2 regions of the Limnohabitans sp. Rim8 genome follow, and region 2 is predicted to be linked to the other one. Evidence: predicted binding sites of a transcription regulator. Region 2 holds the regulator's gene; the other holds the start of a gene.
The links. The regulator FNR, encoded in region 2, switches genes on or off when oxygen is low (the NO sensors DNR and NnrR bind a similar motif). The targets are predictions, from matches to a motif close to TTGATNNNNATCAA.

Region 1: a site for FNR is predicted at 4,907-4,920, ahead of Q1M54_RS00405 (TraR/DksA C4-type zinc finger protein). Genes of this name have one in related genera too.

What each region holds. Positions count from the first base shown of each region.
Region 1 covers NZ_CALPTI020000001.1:76,738-84,647, forward strand. Annotated here, with positions in the region: gene Q1M54_RS00375 (rod shape-determining protein) at 1-66, shown strand, start outside; gene mreC (rod shape-determining protein MreC) at 109-1,065, shown strand; gene mreD (rod shape-determining protein MreD) at 1,062-1,583, shown strand; gene mrdA (penicillin-binding protein 2) at 1,586-3,592, shown strand; gene Q1M54_RS00395 (VOC family protein) at 3,605-4,018, opposite strand; gene Q1M54_RS00400 (hypothetical protein) at 4,107-4,481, opposite strand; gene Q1M54_RS00405 (TraR/DksA C4-type zinc finger protein) at 4,502-4,873, opposite strand; gene Q1M54_RS00410 (glutathione S-transferase) at 4,989-5,639, opposite strand; gene Q1M54_RS00415 (DUF2946 domain-containing protein) at 5,783-6,160, shown strand; gene Q1M54_RS00420 (copper chaperone PCu(A)C) at 6,295-6,774, shown strand; gene Q1M54_RS00425 (DUF2946 family protein) at 6,812-7,174, shown strand; gene Q1M54_RS00430 (TonB-dependent receptor) at 7,272-7,910, shown strand, end outside.
Region 2 covers NZ_CALPTI020000008.1:77,899-85,808, forward strand. Annotated here, with positions in the region: gene ccoO (cytochrome-c oxidase, cbb3-type subunit II) at 1-310, shown strand, start outside; gene Q1M54_RS07690 (cbb3-type cytochrome c oxidase subunit 3) at 320-460, shown strand; gene ccoP (cytochrome-c oxidase, cbb3-type subunit III) at 500-1,420, shown strand; gene ccoG (cytochrome c oxidase accessory protein CcoG) at 1,546-2,928, shown strand; gene Q1M54_RS07705 (nitrogen fixation protein FixH) at 2,952-3,233, shown strand; gene fnr (fumarate/nitrate reduction transcriptional regulator Fnr) at 3,272-3,991, opposite strand; gene hemN (oxygen-independent coproporphyrinogen III oxidase) at 4,198-5,580, shown strand; gene Q1M54_RS07720 (sulfite exporter TauE/SafE family protein) at 5,655-6,332, shown strand; gene Q1M54_RS07725 (sulfite exporter TauE/SafE family protein) at 6,354-7,166, opposite strand; gene Q1M54_RS07730 (acyl--CoA ligase) at 7,171-7,910, opposite strand, start outside.

The DNA of each region.
Region 1 (7,910 bases), on a different contig from region 2:
GCGCGCGGTTGCGGCATGGCGCTGGAGCGCATGGACCAGCTGGGCAGCATCTTCACCAGCGAATAAACACGGGTTAGTCCGCCGCCCCGCATCCGGAGCACTCACCGCATGGCCCTGGATACTTATGAGCGCAGCGCCCCGCCGATTTTTCGGCAGGGCCTGTCCACCACCACCAAAATCGTTTTGCTCAGTTTGCTGTCGCTGATGTTGATGGCGGCAGACCATCGGCTGCAGATTTCACAACCCTTGCGGGCGGGCGTGGCCATCGCCTTATCACCTTTGCAATGGCTGTCGCTGCAACCCGCCCGTTTGTGGGATGTGGCGGGGAATTACCTTGGTGGTGTGGAGTCGGCCCGCGATGCCGCTTTGTCGTACGAAGCCCGAACCATTGCCCAAGCCCAGCGGCTTCAACAAGTCGAACAACTGAGCCAAGAAAACGCCGACCTGCGCCAACTGCTTGAGCTGCGCTCCAGCGTGGCGGGGCCGACCAAAGCCGTTGAAGTGTTGTACGACACAGCAGACCCTTACACACGCCGCGTGGTGGTAGACCGTGGCAACCTGGCCGGTATCCAAGCAGGTTCGGCTGTGATCGATGCCGCCGGGGTAGTAGGTCAAGTGACCCGCGTGTACCCCTTGGTGAGCGAAGTCACCTTGCTCACCGACCGCCAGCAAAGCATCCCTGTCATCAACGCACGCACAGGCACCCGGCACCTTGTCAACGGCAACCCCATGGGCGTTGGCGGCACCTTAGAGCTGAAGTTTGTGCCCTCGGGCACCGACATGCAAAAGGGCGATCTGCTGACCACCAGCGGCATCGACGGCATTTACCCACCGGGCTTGCATGTCGGGCGCATCTCTCAAATCGACCGCCGGGTCGATGCCTCTTTTGCCACCGTGCATGCCGAACCCACCGCGGTTGAGCGCGGACGTCATTTGTTGGTGCTGTTGCCCGTCAAAGATTGGCCTGCCAAGCCTGTGGCCGAAAAGACGCCCACGCCCCCCAGCAAAAGCAAAGCGGCCAGCAAGCCACCACAAAGCGCGAACACGGCAGGAGGCACGCCATGATCATGCCGGCTGGACGCCCGCTGCTTTTGCCTGCCAACCCGCGCTTCATCGGTTTGAGTTTGGTATTGGCCTTGTTGCTGCACATGTTGCTGGGCTTGTGGGGCCAAGACTGGGTGCCTGATGTACTGGCGATTGCCATGGTGTTTTGGACCGTGCACCAGCCCCGCAAAGTCGGTTTGGTTCTGGCTTTTGTCATGGGCCTGATGGTCGATGTGCACGAGTCCGCCTTGCTCGGTCAAAACGCGTTGTCTTACGTGGTGCTGTGCGGTTTGGCCACGGCCACCCAAAGGCGCATGCTGTGGTTTCCGTTGGGCGAGCAAGCCCTTCAAATTCTGCCTTTGTTCATCGCCGCTTCGGTGGTCGAATGGCTGACCCGATTGTTGGTGCATGACGCTTGGCCCAGCTGGTCGATGCTGTTGGCGCCATTTTTGCAGGCCGGCCTTTGGCCCTTGATCGGCGCCATGCTGTTGGCACCTCAACGCCGGGCATTTGAGCGCGATGACATTCGGCCACTTTGAGCATGTCACTGCACCTGCCTTCTCTTGCGGAATTGCGCGACACCCGCGTCGAGATTGACCGCTTTCAAACCCGGGTCGTCATCGTCCAGTGGGTGATTTTGTTGTGCTTCGTCTTGCTGGCCTCGCGGCTGATTTACCTGCAGGTGATCCGCCACGATGACCTCTTGACGCAAGCTGAAAGCAACCGCACGGCCATCTTGCCCACAGTGCCGCCGCGTGGCAATATTTTGGACCGCAACGGCGTTGTGCTGGCCAACAACTATTCGGCCTATACGCTGGAGATCACACCTTCCAAGGTGAAGGACCTGGAGGCCACTATGGACGCGTTGGCCGAATTGGTGGAAATACAGCCCAAAGACCGTCGCCGTTTCAAGCGTCTGCGTGAAGAGTCCAAGAGTTTTGACTCCTTGCCGATTCGCAACCGTCTGAGTGACGAAGAGGTCGCCCGCTTCAGCGCCCAAAGCTACCGGTTTCCTGGGGTTGAAATCAAAGCCCGCTTGTTCAGGCAATATCCCTATGGCGAGTTGGCAAGCCATGTGATCGGCTACATCGGCCGGATCAACCAGCGCGACAAAGAGATGCTGGAAGAAAACGACGACATCGGCAACTACCGAGGGACCGAATACATCGGCAAGCTGGGCGTTGAACAGCGCTACGAGCGTGAATTGCATGGCATCACGGGCGTCAACCAAGTAGAAACATCTGCCGGTGGTCGGGCCATTCGCAGCCTCTCCAACCGGCCCGCGACGCCGGGTCAAAACGTGGTCTTGTCGATCGACATCCAGTTGCAAAAAATGACGGAGGACCTGTTCGGCAATCGCCGAGGTGCCTTGGTCGCGCTGGACCCACGGACCGGTGAGGTGCTGGCGTTTGTGAGCAAACCCACCTTCGACCCTAATTGGTTCGTCGATGGCATTGACGTAGAAAACTGGCAAATGCTGAACGGCTCGATCGACAAGCCCTTGCTCAACCGCGCCTTGCGCGGAACCTACCCGCCGGGCTCCACCTACAAACCCTTCATGGCGCTGGCCGCTTTGGCCAGTGGCAAGCGCACTCCCAGCGCCATCACCCAGGATTCGGGTTCATGGACCTACGGTGGTCACACCTTTCGCAGCCACGGTGACCATGGCTTGGGTGCGGTGGACATGGTGCGCTCCATCGTGTCGTCGAGCAACGTCTATTACTACTCATTGGCCAACGACATGGGGGTGGACGCCATCCATGACTTCATGAAGCCCCTGTGGTTTGGGCAACACACGGGCATCGACTTGCCCGGCGAAGTGCGCGGCATCTTGCCCAGCACCGAATGGAAACGCAATTACTTCAAGAAACCAGAGCAAAAGAAATGGTTTGGCGGCGAAACCATCTCACTGGGCATTGGCCAGGGCTACAACACCTTCACCATGTTGCAACTGGCCTCGGCAACGGCCACTTTGGCCAACCGGGGCCTGCAGTTCCACCCGCGCGTGGTCACCGCCACGCAAGACGCCCTGACCCATGCGCAAGCCCAAGTGGGCGCGCAAGCACCACGGGATTTGGGCTACAAACCCGAGCACCTGGATGTGGTGCACAAAGGTTTGGTGGGCGTGGTGACCTCGGGCACCTCGGCCCGTGTGTTTGCGGGTGCAGGCTACACCAGCGCCGGTAAAACCGGCACGGCGCAAGCGGTGACGATTGGGCAAAAAGACAGATACGACGCAGCCAAGTTGTCGGAATACCAACGTGACCATGCGCTGTACATGGCCTATGCACCGGCCGAATCTCCGACGATTGCGGTGGCCGTGATCGTGGAAAACGCTGGCTTTGGCGCTGCGTCTGCTGCGCCCATTGCACGGCGGGTCTTTGACTACTGGGTGCTGGGCCAATACCCCAGCGAAGAGGACATGGCGGCCACACAAAGAGGCCAATCGTCCAGCCCGATTGGCAGGCCTCGCGCCAAGAAAGATGTGCCCTTGTTGAATCCCAAAGCTTTGGGGACAACTGACATGCGCGAAGTCACTCCACGTTGAGTTGAGGCGCTGTCAGGTGTTGTAGACCGTGTCCAAGTTGGCGAAACCCTTGACCTCAATCGGATTGCCAAACGGGTCCATGAAAAACATGGTCCATTGCTCACCCGGCTGACCCTCAAAACGCAAATGCGGCGGCACCACAAAGGCCATGTGGACCGCTTGCAAGCGATCGGCCAGATGCTGCCAGTCGTCTTTTTGCAAAACCAGACCAAAGTGCGGCATGGGCACCAAATGCTCGCCCACATGGCCCGTCAAAGTGGTCTTGAAGGGCTCACCCAAATGCAAAGAAATTTGGTGCGTGAAAAAGTCAAAATCCACCCAAGTGGATGTGGATCGCCCCTCCTGGCAACCCAGAACGCCGCCATAAAAGCGACGGGCTTCGTCCAAGTCGGTGACATGAAATGCGAAATGAAAAAGGCTGTGCATGCCCGAAAGCATATCAGCCCGTCAGGCTCAGGGGCAGCCGGAAGAACCCGAATCCACGCATCAACTTGGACCGGGCTGCAACAAGCGCTCAGGCCTGAGAGGGGTCTGCCGCCATCGTGTCAAATTTCTTGAAGTACTGCTTGGCCATGGCCACCAATTGTGCGTCCGAAGGGTGATCGCTGACGATGCTGTCGACCACTCCCGCTGCAATGCTTTTATGGTGGCGGGCACACCAATCTCGGAATTCGTTGCGCGCCAAGCCTGGGCCCGTCAACAGCACTTCGCGTGCGCCAGCCAGCGCTTTGGCCACCTCGGCGTAAAACGCAGCCGTGTCATCGGCCTTGCCTTGGTGTTTGTGGTGGCTGCGCGATGGGATGCGCTGGGCTTGAATGTGCTCACGGTCAAACATGACCACATGGGCTTCTTGGTGGTCCAGCCAGACCACCGCGTGAAAAGTGCTCATGAAAATCCTTGGTTAAAACATCACCGGCGCTGCTCGGCCAAAGTCTGGCAATCGATGCAGCGTTTGGCGGTGGGGTAGGCGCTCAGGCGTGCAGGTGGAATGGTCACGCCGCAGTCGGTGCACTGGCCATAGGTGCCCGCATCCACGCGTTCCATTGCGGCTTCGATGTCTCCCAGTTCGGCGGTTTCGTGTTCGTTGATGGCGAACTCGGTTTGTCGCTCAGTCCGGATCTGGGCGCGCGACTGGAAGCTGTTGTCAAAGTGGTCGGCGGCCATGTCAGCGCGCGAGACCAAGCCGCCGCGCTGCTCGGCGATGCGCTGCAACAGTTGCGTACGCTCGTGCAAAAGGCGCTCGCGGTGGAAGGAGAGGCTGGGGGTACTGGATGAAGTCATGGCTTCATCCTAGGCGCCTGGGGTGACGCGGTATTGATGTGGGTCAACCCCGATAGCCGCATGGCATCGACCATGGGACGGGGTTGATTTGTTTCAAGTGCTCAAGCGCACAGACTCAGTTTTTGGCTTTCATGCGCGACATCATCAATTCCATGTTGGCTTTGCGGTCCGCATTGACTTTTTGCATGTGGGGGCGTTCGCCCATCATCTTGAGGTAATCGCGCACAGGCAGCTCGGCCAAAAAGTCTTTGCCATAAACCAACTTGGTGGCGCCCGAAACCAAGGGCAGGTGCGTCACGGCGGCGCAATCGGCCAAGGTCAGGCTGTCGCCGGCAATGAATGGCGAGAACTTGACCAACTTGGCAAAGGCGGCCACGTTCTTTTCGAGTTGCGCACCAATTTTCTCTTTCACCGAGTCGCTCACCTTGCCGCCAAAAAAGGCTTCGGGGTACAGGTTGCGCGCGACCAGCTCCAGATGCAAGTCCAGAAACAGGGCCAATTCGCGCACTTTGGCAGCCGCAAAAGGGTCGGCAGGGATCAAGGGGTTTTGCGGGTACTTTTGCTCGATGTATTCCAGCATCACGGCCGACTCGCACATGGCGCCCTCTGGCATCTTGAAGTACGGCACTTTGCCCAAGGGGCTGGCCGAGGGATCGGTCTCACCCACCCAAGCGATCTCTTCTTCAAAAGGCACGCCTTTTTCAAGCAGGGCCAGTTTGACTTTGTTGTGGTAATTGCTGGCTGCAAAGCCGCAGAGTGTGAGCATGGGGGTCTCCAGTTGCGTGACAAAGACCCAAGATTAGCCCATGGCCCCGGGCCAAAGAGTCACCAAGATGCTTGTCAGGTCCATCCGGTGCTTTTGACGGCAACGGCCATACAGCGTGAGCCTTCGGTGCCATAATTCGCGCCATGTTCAGCCTGCAACCCCTGCGCAACGCCCACCACCTCACCCGCTTCGTGCTGGTGTGGTTTGCGTTGTTTGTCGGGGCGGCCGTGGCTTCGCCGCTGGTCAAGCCTGAAGCTGTTCACCTGGTTTGCAGCGCCATGGGCGGCGTGAAACTGGTGCCGCTGGATGCTGCAGGTGACGATGTGGATGGGACGAGGGCACACACCGCGCTCGACTGCCCCGCCTGCTTGCCCCTGATTGCGCCCCCAATGGCCGACGTGCTGGCCGAGTTGCCAACGGGTCATTTGTCCCATGTTCTGCAGCCTCTGCTTGCGGCTCGGCTGGCCAGTTTGCTGGGTCAACCCTGGCAAGCCCGCGCACCCCCCTTCTTTTTCGCCTGAAACACCGCCCCTTGATGCGCTGACGCGCCGGGGCTGAGTCGGTTTCGGCATCCCCCTGTGCCTGTGCACCCCGCTTGATGGGGTTTGCCGTACGCACTTTCTCTTCATCGTTCGATAGCCTTCAGGAGTGATCCATGTCCCGTTCCGCTTTGTCTGTGTCTGCCCTTGTTTTGGCCATGACCGTGTCCCTGGCTGCCCAAGCCCAAGTGACCGTGAAAGACGCTTGGGTGCGCGCCACCGTGCCCCAGCAAAAGGCCACTGGCGCCTTCATGCAGCTGCAATCGGCGCAAGACGCCAAACTGGTCTCGGCCCAATCGCCTGTGGCGGGTGTGGTCGAAGTGCATGAAATGGCCATGGACGGCGGCGTGATGCGCATGCGTGCTGTGCCCAACTTGGATTTGCCAGCAGGCAAAGCCGTCGACCTCAAGCCGGGCGGTTACCACGTCATGCTGATGGACCTGAAGGGCCAAGTGAAAGACGGTGACACCGTGCCCGTGACCCTGGTGGTCGAAGGCAAGGATGGCAAACGCCAGTCGGTGGAGCTGAAAGTGCCCGCTCGCAGCGCCGCCGCACCGACCATGAAGCACGGCGAAGGCCACAAGCACAAGCACTGATTGCCCATTCACTGCTTGATACCCTCTTGATCAGCCCATGACTTGGACTTCTGCCCCACTGCACCGCCTGGCCCGCCTTGTGCTGGCCTGGTACGTGCTGTTTGTGGGCGTCTCGGTTTTGGCTTCAACGCTGCAGCCCAAAACCATGGAAGTGGTTTGCTCCAGCATGGGCATCATGAAATTGGTGGTGCAGGGCGAGGAGAGTGAAACCCAAGTGCGCAGCAGCATGGACTGCCCGCTGTGCGCTCACGCCACGCCCGCCTTACCGCCGCCCACGTTGGCCGATCTGGCCCATGTGCCCAATGCACTCGCGCTCATTGTTCAGCGTCTGTCAGAGGCTGTGCTGATCGCAAGCACGGCCCCGCCTTTGCCCTCTCGCGGGCCACCTGTTTTGAATTGATCCATTCCACAACGTGTTGAACACCGTTTGGTGCTCGGTACGTGTCAATGCCTTTGGCCTGAACGGCTGATGGGGTCCGATCGATTGAAAACTTGTCATGAAAATTTCCCTTGCACTTTCTCCTTTGTCTTTGGCCATGCTTGGCCTGTTCGCCAGCCTGAACAGCCATGCAGTGGCCCAAACCACCAAAGCGCTGGACACCATCGTGGTGTCGGGCTCCCGTTCAGAAACCAAACTGTCTGAAACCCCTGTGTCCATCGGCTCTGTCAGTCGTGCCGAATGGGATGCGGATAAGCCCAAAACCATGGGCGAGATCATCAACCGCATTCCAGGCGTGTTCTGGAACGACCTGGGCAACGAACAACACAGCATGGGCATTCGTCAACCCATCAGCACCCAGTCGGTTTACCAGTACCTGGAAGACGGCATCCCAATTCGGCCTTTGGGCGTGTTCAACCACAACGCGCTCAACACCATCAACACCAACGGCGCCAGTGGCGTCGAAGTGGTCAAAGGCGCCGCATCTTCTCTGTATGGCAGCAATGCGGTGGGGGGCGCGGTCAACTTTCTGACCCAGCGTTCATCTCTCACCCCAACGGGCTACATGGGCATTCGCCATGACAACACCGACGGCTTCACCCGGATCGATTCGGGTGCCAGCAACACCTGGGGTGATCTGGGTCTGCGGTTTTCGCATTACAGCTCTCAGCGTGACAGCCTCAATTGGCAGCAACAC
Region 2 (7,910 bases):
CCAGTGGGGCTCCAAGCGCACGGGCCCCGATCTGGCCCGCGTGGGCGGTCGCTACAGCGACGAGTGGCACCGCATCCATTTGACCAACCCGCGCGATCTGGTTCCTGAGTCCAACATGCCGGCCTATCCGTGGCTTGAGAAAGCACCTGCCAGTGCTGCCTCCATCCAAGCCCATATGAACGGCTTGCGCACCTTGGGTGCGCCATACAGCGACGAAGAAATTGCCAAAGCACCTGAAGCGGTGAAAGACAAGACCGAGCTGGACGCCGTCATCGCCTACCTGCAGGTGCTGGGTACCCACCGCAAATAAGGAATTGTCATGGACATCAACACCATGCGCTCTGCCGTGACCTTGCTCGCCTTTTGCTGCTTTGTCGGCATCGTGGCGTGGGCGTGGTCGCGCCGCAACCAGGCCGAATTTGACGAGGCGGCACAACTGCCGTTTCGCCAGGACGACTGAGCCATCCTCCAGCACAAAAAACAATACCAAGGAATCTCCATGAGTGACTTCATCAGCAATTTCTGGCACGTGTATGTGGCCGGCATCACGCTGTTCAGCATCATCGCCTGCTTGGCTTTGCTGTGGTTCAGCGGCAAGGCCAAGGCCATGACGGCCAACGACAACACCACGGGGCACGTTTGGGACGGTGACCTGCGCGAGATGAACAACCCGCTGCCACGCTGGTGGGTGGGATTGTTCGTCATCACCATCATTTTTGCTTTCGTTTACCTGGCCATGTACCCGGGCGCAGGCAGCTTCGCAGGTAAATTTGGTTGGTCTTCGGCCGGTCAGTACGAGGCCGAAGTGGCCAAAGGCCATGCCGAAGTGGCGCCGCTTTACGCCAAGTTTTCTGGGATGCCGCCCGAGCAAGTGTCCAAAGACCCGCAGGCCCTGGCCATTGGTGATCGTCTGTTCATGAACAACTGCGCCCAGTGCCACGGCTCTGACGCACGCGGCAGCAAGGGCTTCCCCAATTTGGCAGATGCCGATTGGTTGTATGGCGGCACGCCAGATGCCATCAAAACCACTTTGGTACAAGGCCGTGCCGGCAATATGCCGCCCATGGCCGCAGCCGTGGGCACGCCCGAAGACGTGCGCAACTTGGCGCACTACGTGCTGAGCATGTCGGGCAGCCCACACGACTCCTTGCGTGCATCGCTGGGCAAGTCCAAATTCGGGGTCTGTGCCGCTTGCCACGGCATGGACGGTAAGGGCAATCAAGCCATGGGCGCACCCAACCTGACCGACGACATCTGGTTGCACGGCTGGGGAGAGAACGCCATCGTGAACATCATCAACAACGGCAAGCTCAATCAGATGCCCGCACAGGCCGATAAGCTGACCGAAGGCCAGATCCATGTCCTCGCGGCGTATGTCTGGAGTTTGTCCAACAACGCCGTGGCCAAAGTCACCAAGTGATGACAGCCATTGCAGCAGGCCGTGTCCGCTGCAAAAACTGATCCAAGGTTTGCACGTTGCCTACTTCCGATAAACCATCCTCCCGCGGTGTCATTCCCATCGCGCCTTTGCCAGTCGAAGGGGAGATGGTGTCTTTGTACCAAGCGCAGCAAAAAATTTACCCCCGCAGCGTGCAAGGCATGTTTGCGCGTTGGCGTTGGTTCACCGTGTTCGTCACGCAATTGGTTTTTTATGGTTTGCCATGGCTGGAGTGGGGTCAGCGACAGGCGGTTTTGTTTGATCTGGGTGCGCGCCGCTTTTATATTTTTGGTTTGGTGCTCTACCCGCAGGACTTTATTTACCTGACCGCTTTGCTGGTCATCTCAGCGCTGTCGTTGTTTTTGTTCACGGCAGTGGCTGGGCGGTTGTGGTGTGGCTTTGCATGCCCACAAACCGTTTACAGCGAGGTCTTCATGTGGGTCGAGCGCCAGTTTGAGGGCGACCGCTCAGCCCGTCAACGTTTGGACGCGGCGCCCATGAGCTTCAACAAGCTGTCGCGCAAAAGCGGTAAACAAGCGGTTTGGCTGTCGCTGTCTTTGTGGACAGGTTTCAGCTTTGTCGGCTACTTCACGCCGATACGCGATTTGACCGCGTCGATCCTGTCCTTGGGTTTTGGCCCTTGGGAAATTTTCTGGATTCTTTTTTACAGCTTGGCCACCTATGGCAACGCTGGATTCATGCGCGAGCAAGTCTGCAAATACATGTGCCCTTATGCACGCTTTCAAAGCGCCATGTTCGACAAGGACACTTTGATCGTCACTTACGACGAGGCGCGTGGCGAGCCGCGTGGTGCCCGCTCCAAGAAGGCAGACCCCACAGCCCTCGGGCTGGGCTCTTGTGTGGACTGTACTTTGTGCGTTCAGGTCTGCCCCACGGGCATCGACATTCGCAAAGGCTTGCAGTACGAGTGCATAGGCTGCGGCGCTTGTGTGGATGTGTGCGACACGGTCATGGACAAGGTGGGCTATCCGCGTGGCTTGGTCAAGTTTTCGACACAAAACGCGCTTGACCATGGTTGGACTTGGGGACAAACGGTTCGGCGAATTTTTCGGCCTCGTGTGCTCATTTACACCGCTGTGTTGTGGGCCATCATCATCAGCGTTGGTGCGTCTTTGTGGTTGCGCTTGCCGTTCAAGGTGGACATTGAGCGCGATCGCGCCACCATGGCTCGTATCGTGGCAGGCGGCAAGATGGAGAACGTGTACCGTCTGCAAATCATGAACGCGGCAGAGCAAAAATTGACGTTCGACCTACAGGTCGACGGCTTGCTGGGCCTGAGTCTGGTCAGTGAAACGGGCGTGCAAGTAGCGGCAACCGAATCGCGCTGGGTCTCTGTCCGTTTGCAAATGCCCTATGAGGCTGCAGCACCAGGTTCGCACCCGATTGATTTTCGCATTCAGGCGACCTGGCCAGATGGCCAATCGGCCGGTTTTTTGAGTGAAAAAACCGTGTTTTTGGTTCCCCGTTGAATGACTTTTTTGGAAAGACAAGCATGATCCATGCAATGAAGAACCCCCAAGATGGACTGCCATGGTGGCGATTTGGCCTGGTCTGGATGGTGTTTGCGGGCCCCGCGGTGGTGGTGGTGGCCGGGTTTACAACGCTCTACATTGCGGTGAGCCACCCTGACCCTGTGATCACGGTCACGCCGCGGACGGCGATGCAAGAGCGCCAAGGCATCACCCATGCGCCTGCCATGCAAGGACGCAACCATGCCGCGACGGGTGAGTTGCCTGAGCCTGCTGAGTCTTCATCTGAGCCCACCAAACCTTGAAGTTTGGTGGTCCAGGGCCTCAACCCAGCTTGAATATTTCAGTTGCAGGCGTTGTGGTTGACCAACCGTTGCAGACCATCGCTGTCTAGGATGCGGACGTGGCGTTGTTTTACTTCGACCAATCCGTCGTCGACAAATTTTGAAAAAGTGCGACTCACGGTCTCAAGCTTCAGGCCCAAGTAGCTCCCGATTTCTTCACGCGTCATGCGCAGGACCAGCTCAGACTGCGAGAAACCCCGTGCATGCAGGCGTTGGACCAAGTTCAACAAGAAAGCAGCCAAGCGCTCCTCCGCACGCATGCTGCCTAAAAGCAGCATCACGCCGTGCTCGCGCACGATTTCACGGCTCATGATTTTGTGCACATGGTGTTGCAGAGCAGTCACTTCGCGAGAAATTTCCTCGATCCGATCAAAAGGCATCACACAGACCTCTGCGTCCTCCAGGGCCACCGCGTCGCAGCTGTGCTGGTCGTTCACGATGCCGTCAAGGCCTATGATTTCGCCCGCCATCTGGAAACCCGTGACCTGGTCGTGCCCGTCTTCGGTGGCCAGGCAGGTTTTGAAAAATCCAGTGCGAATCGCATACAAAGAAGTGAACTTGTCGCCGTTGGTGAACAAGGTGGTGCCTCTTTTGACCTTTCGCCGAACGGCGACCAAGTCGTCTAGTCGGTTCAAGTCATGGTCATTCAGGCCCATGGGCATGCACAACTCGCGCAAGTTGCAGTTGGAGCAGGCGACTTTGATGGCTTGTGGATTCATGTTTTATCCAATGTAAAAAAATGAATTTGCTCTGGATCAAGTCTTGAGCTTAAGGCCAAAAATTGACGTATGTTCAGCCTGTACCCGATATGGACTGGAAATCATCGGAAACCGGTAGCTTGTTTGATTTGGGTCAATACTTGGGCTGGGTCTGAAAGGCAAAGTCGTGACATTGTTTGGCACACGTTTTACCAAGGGGCAGACACATGTCCGTCATCACGCCTGAATTGTTGACACGCTTTGATGTATCTGGACCGCGATACACCTCTTACCCCTCTGCTGACCGATTTGTAGAGGCATTTGGCCAGGCCGATTACATCCAGGTTTTGCAGCAACGCCATTGCGGCCGTGTGGGGCAGCAGTCGCCCTTGTCCTTGTACGTTCACATTCCGTTTTGTGAATCGCTTTGTTATTACTGTGCTTGCAACAAAATCATCACCCAACACAAAGACCGGGCAGCCACGTATCTGCGATACCTCACGAAAGAGGTGATCCTGCACAGCCAACATCTGGGGCTTGGTCAGCCGGTGAGCCAATTGCACCTGGGTGGGGGCACGCCCACCTTCATGAGCGACGAGGAACTGCGTCAACTCATGGCCATGTTGCGGGCGCACTTTGCTTTTGTTCCCGGGGGTGAATACTCGGTTGAAGTCGATCCGCGTACCGTGGATGAGGGCCGTTTGGCTGTGTTGGCCGAGTTGGGCTTTAACCGCCTGAGTTTTGGCGTTCAGGACTTTGACCCTGCCGTACAAAAAGCGGTGCACCGAATTCAACCGGCCGAGCAAGTTTTCCAGCTGGTTGAAGCCTCACGCAGATTGGGTTTTGAATCGGTCAATGTGGACCTGATATACGGTTTGCCCTTGCAAACTCCCGCGTCTTTTGACCGGACATTGGCACAAATCAAAAGTCTCAGGCCTGACCGAATCGCACTCTACGCTTACGCGCATTTGCCGGATCGTTTCAAGCCGCAAAGACGCATACACGCGCAAGACTTGCCGGTGGGTGGCGCCAAGGTGGCCATGTTGTCGCGCTCGCTCGATGCCTTGACCGAGGTGGGCTACATCTATATCGGCATGGACCACTTCGCCTTGCCAGATGACCCATTGGCGGTGGCGAAAAGGCAGGGTCGTTTGCACCGAAACTTTCAGGGCTACAGCACCCAAGCCGATGGCGATTTGATCGCTTTGGGCATGTCCTCGATTGGCCGTGTCGGTTCCACTTACAGCCAAAACGCCAAGACCATGGAAGAGTATGTCGACGCGTTAGACCAGGGCCGTTTCCCTGTGGTCAGGGGGGTGGCGCTGTCACGCGACGACCTGATTCGCCGCTCGGTCATCATGGCCTTGATGTGTCAGGGTCATGTGCAATTCGAGTCGATCAACTTGGCTTGGCTGGTCGATTTCAAGATGCTCTTTGCCAAAGAGTTGTGCCAACTTGAAGACCTGCAAGCCCAGGGATTGGTTCAACTGAGCGAGACGGGCATTCAGGTGACACCAACAGGGTGGTTCTTTGTGCGGGGCGTGGCGATGGTGTTTGACCGCTACCTTCAGGCGGACCGAAATCGCCACCGGTTTTCCAAAATCATCTGAGCTTACAAGCCTCCCTGTTTGACCAATCTGGGCATCGTTGACAATGACCAGATGGACCTACAACTGAATTCACCATGCAAAGCTCTTTGGCCATCACGGCCCTGATGATGGGGGTTCTCGGTGGGCCGCATTGCGTGGCCATGTGCGGCGCTGCCTGTGCGGGCTTGGGCCAAGCCGCTGGAGAAAGACGTGCGCAGGCCATGTGGGCCTTCCAATTTGGTCGCTTGGGTGGCTATGCGCTTTTGGGTGCCTTGGCTGCTGCCAGCATACAGGGCTTAGGGTGGCTGACCACGCAATCGGCCGCCATTCGCCCCGTCTGGACTTTGCTGCACCTGACGGCCTTGGTGCTGGGCTTGCTGCTCATGCTGCAAGCCCGTCAACCTGTGTGGCTGGATGCCGGTGCGCGCCGTTTGTGGGCGCGCGTGCGTGCCTTCAACACCCGCTGGGCGCGCGCTGCACCGTGGATGGTGGGCGGGCTGTGGGCCTTGATGCCATGCGGTTTGCTTTATTCGGCCCTGATGGTGGCTGCCCTGACCAGCCAGCCGCTAGAGGGTGCAGCCACCATGGCCTTGTTTGCCCTGGGCAGCAGCATCAGCCTTTGGGCAGGGCCTTGGATTTTTTTGCGCATGCAAACCCTGGGCGACGGATCTTGGGGCATGCGCACAGCGGGGTTGGCTTTGACCAGCGTGTCCGGTTGGACCTTGTGGATGGGGCTGGTTCATGACCAAGCGCCTTGGTGCGTCACTGGATGAGACGCATGTCCAACCACCCCGTCAAGTAGCACTCATGCCTTTGTTGAACATGTAGACCGCAAGAAACACCAAGAAGAAAGAAAACACCCTTTTCAATTTCTTCACCGGGAGTCGATGTGCCGCTCTGGCACCGAAAGGGGCCGTCAAAACGCTGAAGCATGCAATGACCACCATGCCAGGTAGCCAAATATAGCCAAGTGACCAGTCTGGCAGGTTATCCAGTTTCATACCGCTGATGACAAAGCCGGTGACATTCGCAAGTGCAATGGGAAATCCCAAAGCAGCGCTGGTGCCAATGGCGTTGTGTATGGCCACGTTGCACCAGGTCATCAAAGGCACACTGACGAAAGCTCCCCCAGCGCCAACCAAGCCAGACAGCAGCCCGATCAGACCACCCATGCCCAATTGACCTGCGAAACCCGGCATTTGACGTGATGGTTTTGGTTTTTTATCCAAAAACATTTGAAAGGCAGAAAAAGAGACAAACAGACCAAACAAAATGGCCAATGTGGCGCCTTTTACAGCTACAAAAATCCAGAGGCTGGCCATGGCACTTCCCAGCACAATGCCAGGCGCTAAACCTTTGACCAAGTCCCATCGCACAGCGCCCAACTTTTGGTGGGTCCTCACGCTAGAGACCGATGTGAACAAAATGGTCGACATGGACGTCACAATGGCCATTTTGATGGACAGATCGTCAGCGACGCCCATGTTGCCGAGTAAAAAACTCAACACTGGAACCATCATCAACCCACCGCCCAAACCCAACAAGCCAGCCATGAACCCAACAACCGTGCCAGTCAGGGCCAGTTCTAAAAAGATTTGAGCTTCCATGGGTTTAGGCCAATCCGAGTTTCTGAGCCATGCCAATGCGTTGCAATTTACCAGTAGCCCCTTTGGGAATTTCTTCCATCAGCAAAACTTTACGCGGCACTTTGAAATCGGCCAAACGTGTGGCCGTGTATTCGCGGAGTTCTTTTTCAGTGGCCGACATGCCTTCGCGCAGAACCACGGCAGCGCCGACTTCCTCACCCAACTTGTCATGAGGGATGCCAAAGCAAACGACCTGTGCAACAGCAGGATGGTCCATCAAAACTTCGTCGACTTCGCGCGGGCTGATTTTTTCTCCACCGCGGTTGATGATTTCTTTGAGTCTGCCTGTAATGCTGACATAGCCCTGTGCATCCAAGACGCCTTGGTCACCCGTTCTGAACCATCCATTGCTGAAGGCTTCCGCGTTGGCTTTGTTGTTGTTCTCATAGCCAGGGGTGACGTTGCTGCCGCGGATCACAATTTCGCCAGTGCTCCCTACCGGCAATAAATCACCCTCTGCACTCATGATGGCAATTTCGGGGCCTGCAGCCAAGCCGACGGTGCCTGGTTTTCTTTGTCCAGGCGGCAGCGGATTGCAAGCCATTTGGTGGGCCGCCTCGGTCATGCCATAAGCTTCGATCACTGGCGCATTGAAGGTGGCTTCGAGCTCTGCCAAAACCTGCGGCGGTAACGAAGAGGATGATGAACGAATGAATCGAAGTGGCACCCTTGAAATGATTTCTTTGTTGTGGGCCGATCTGGACA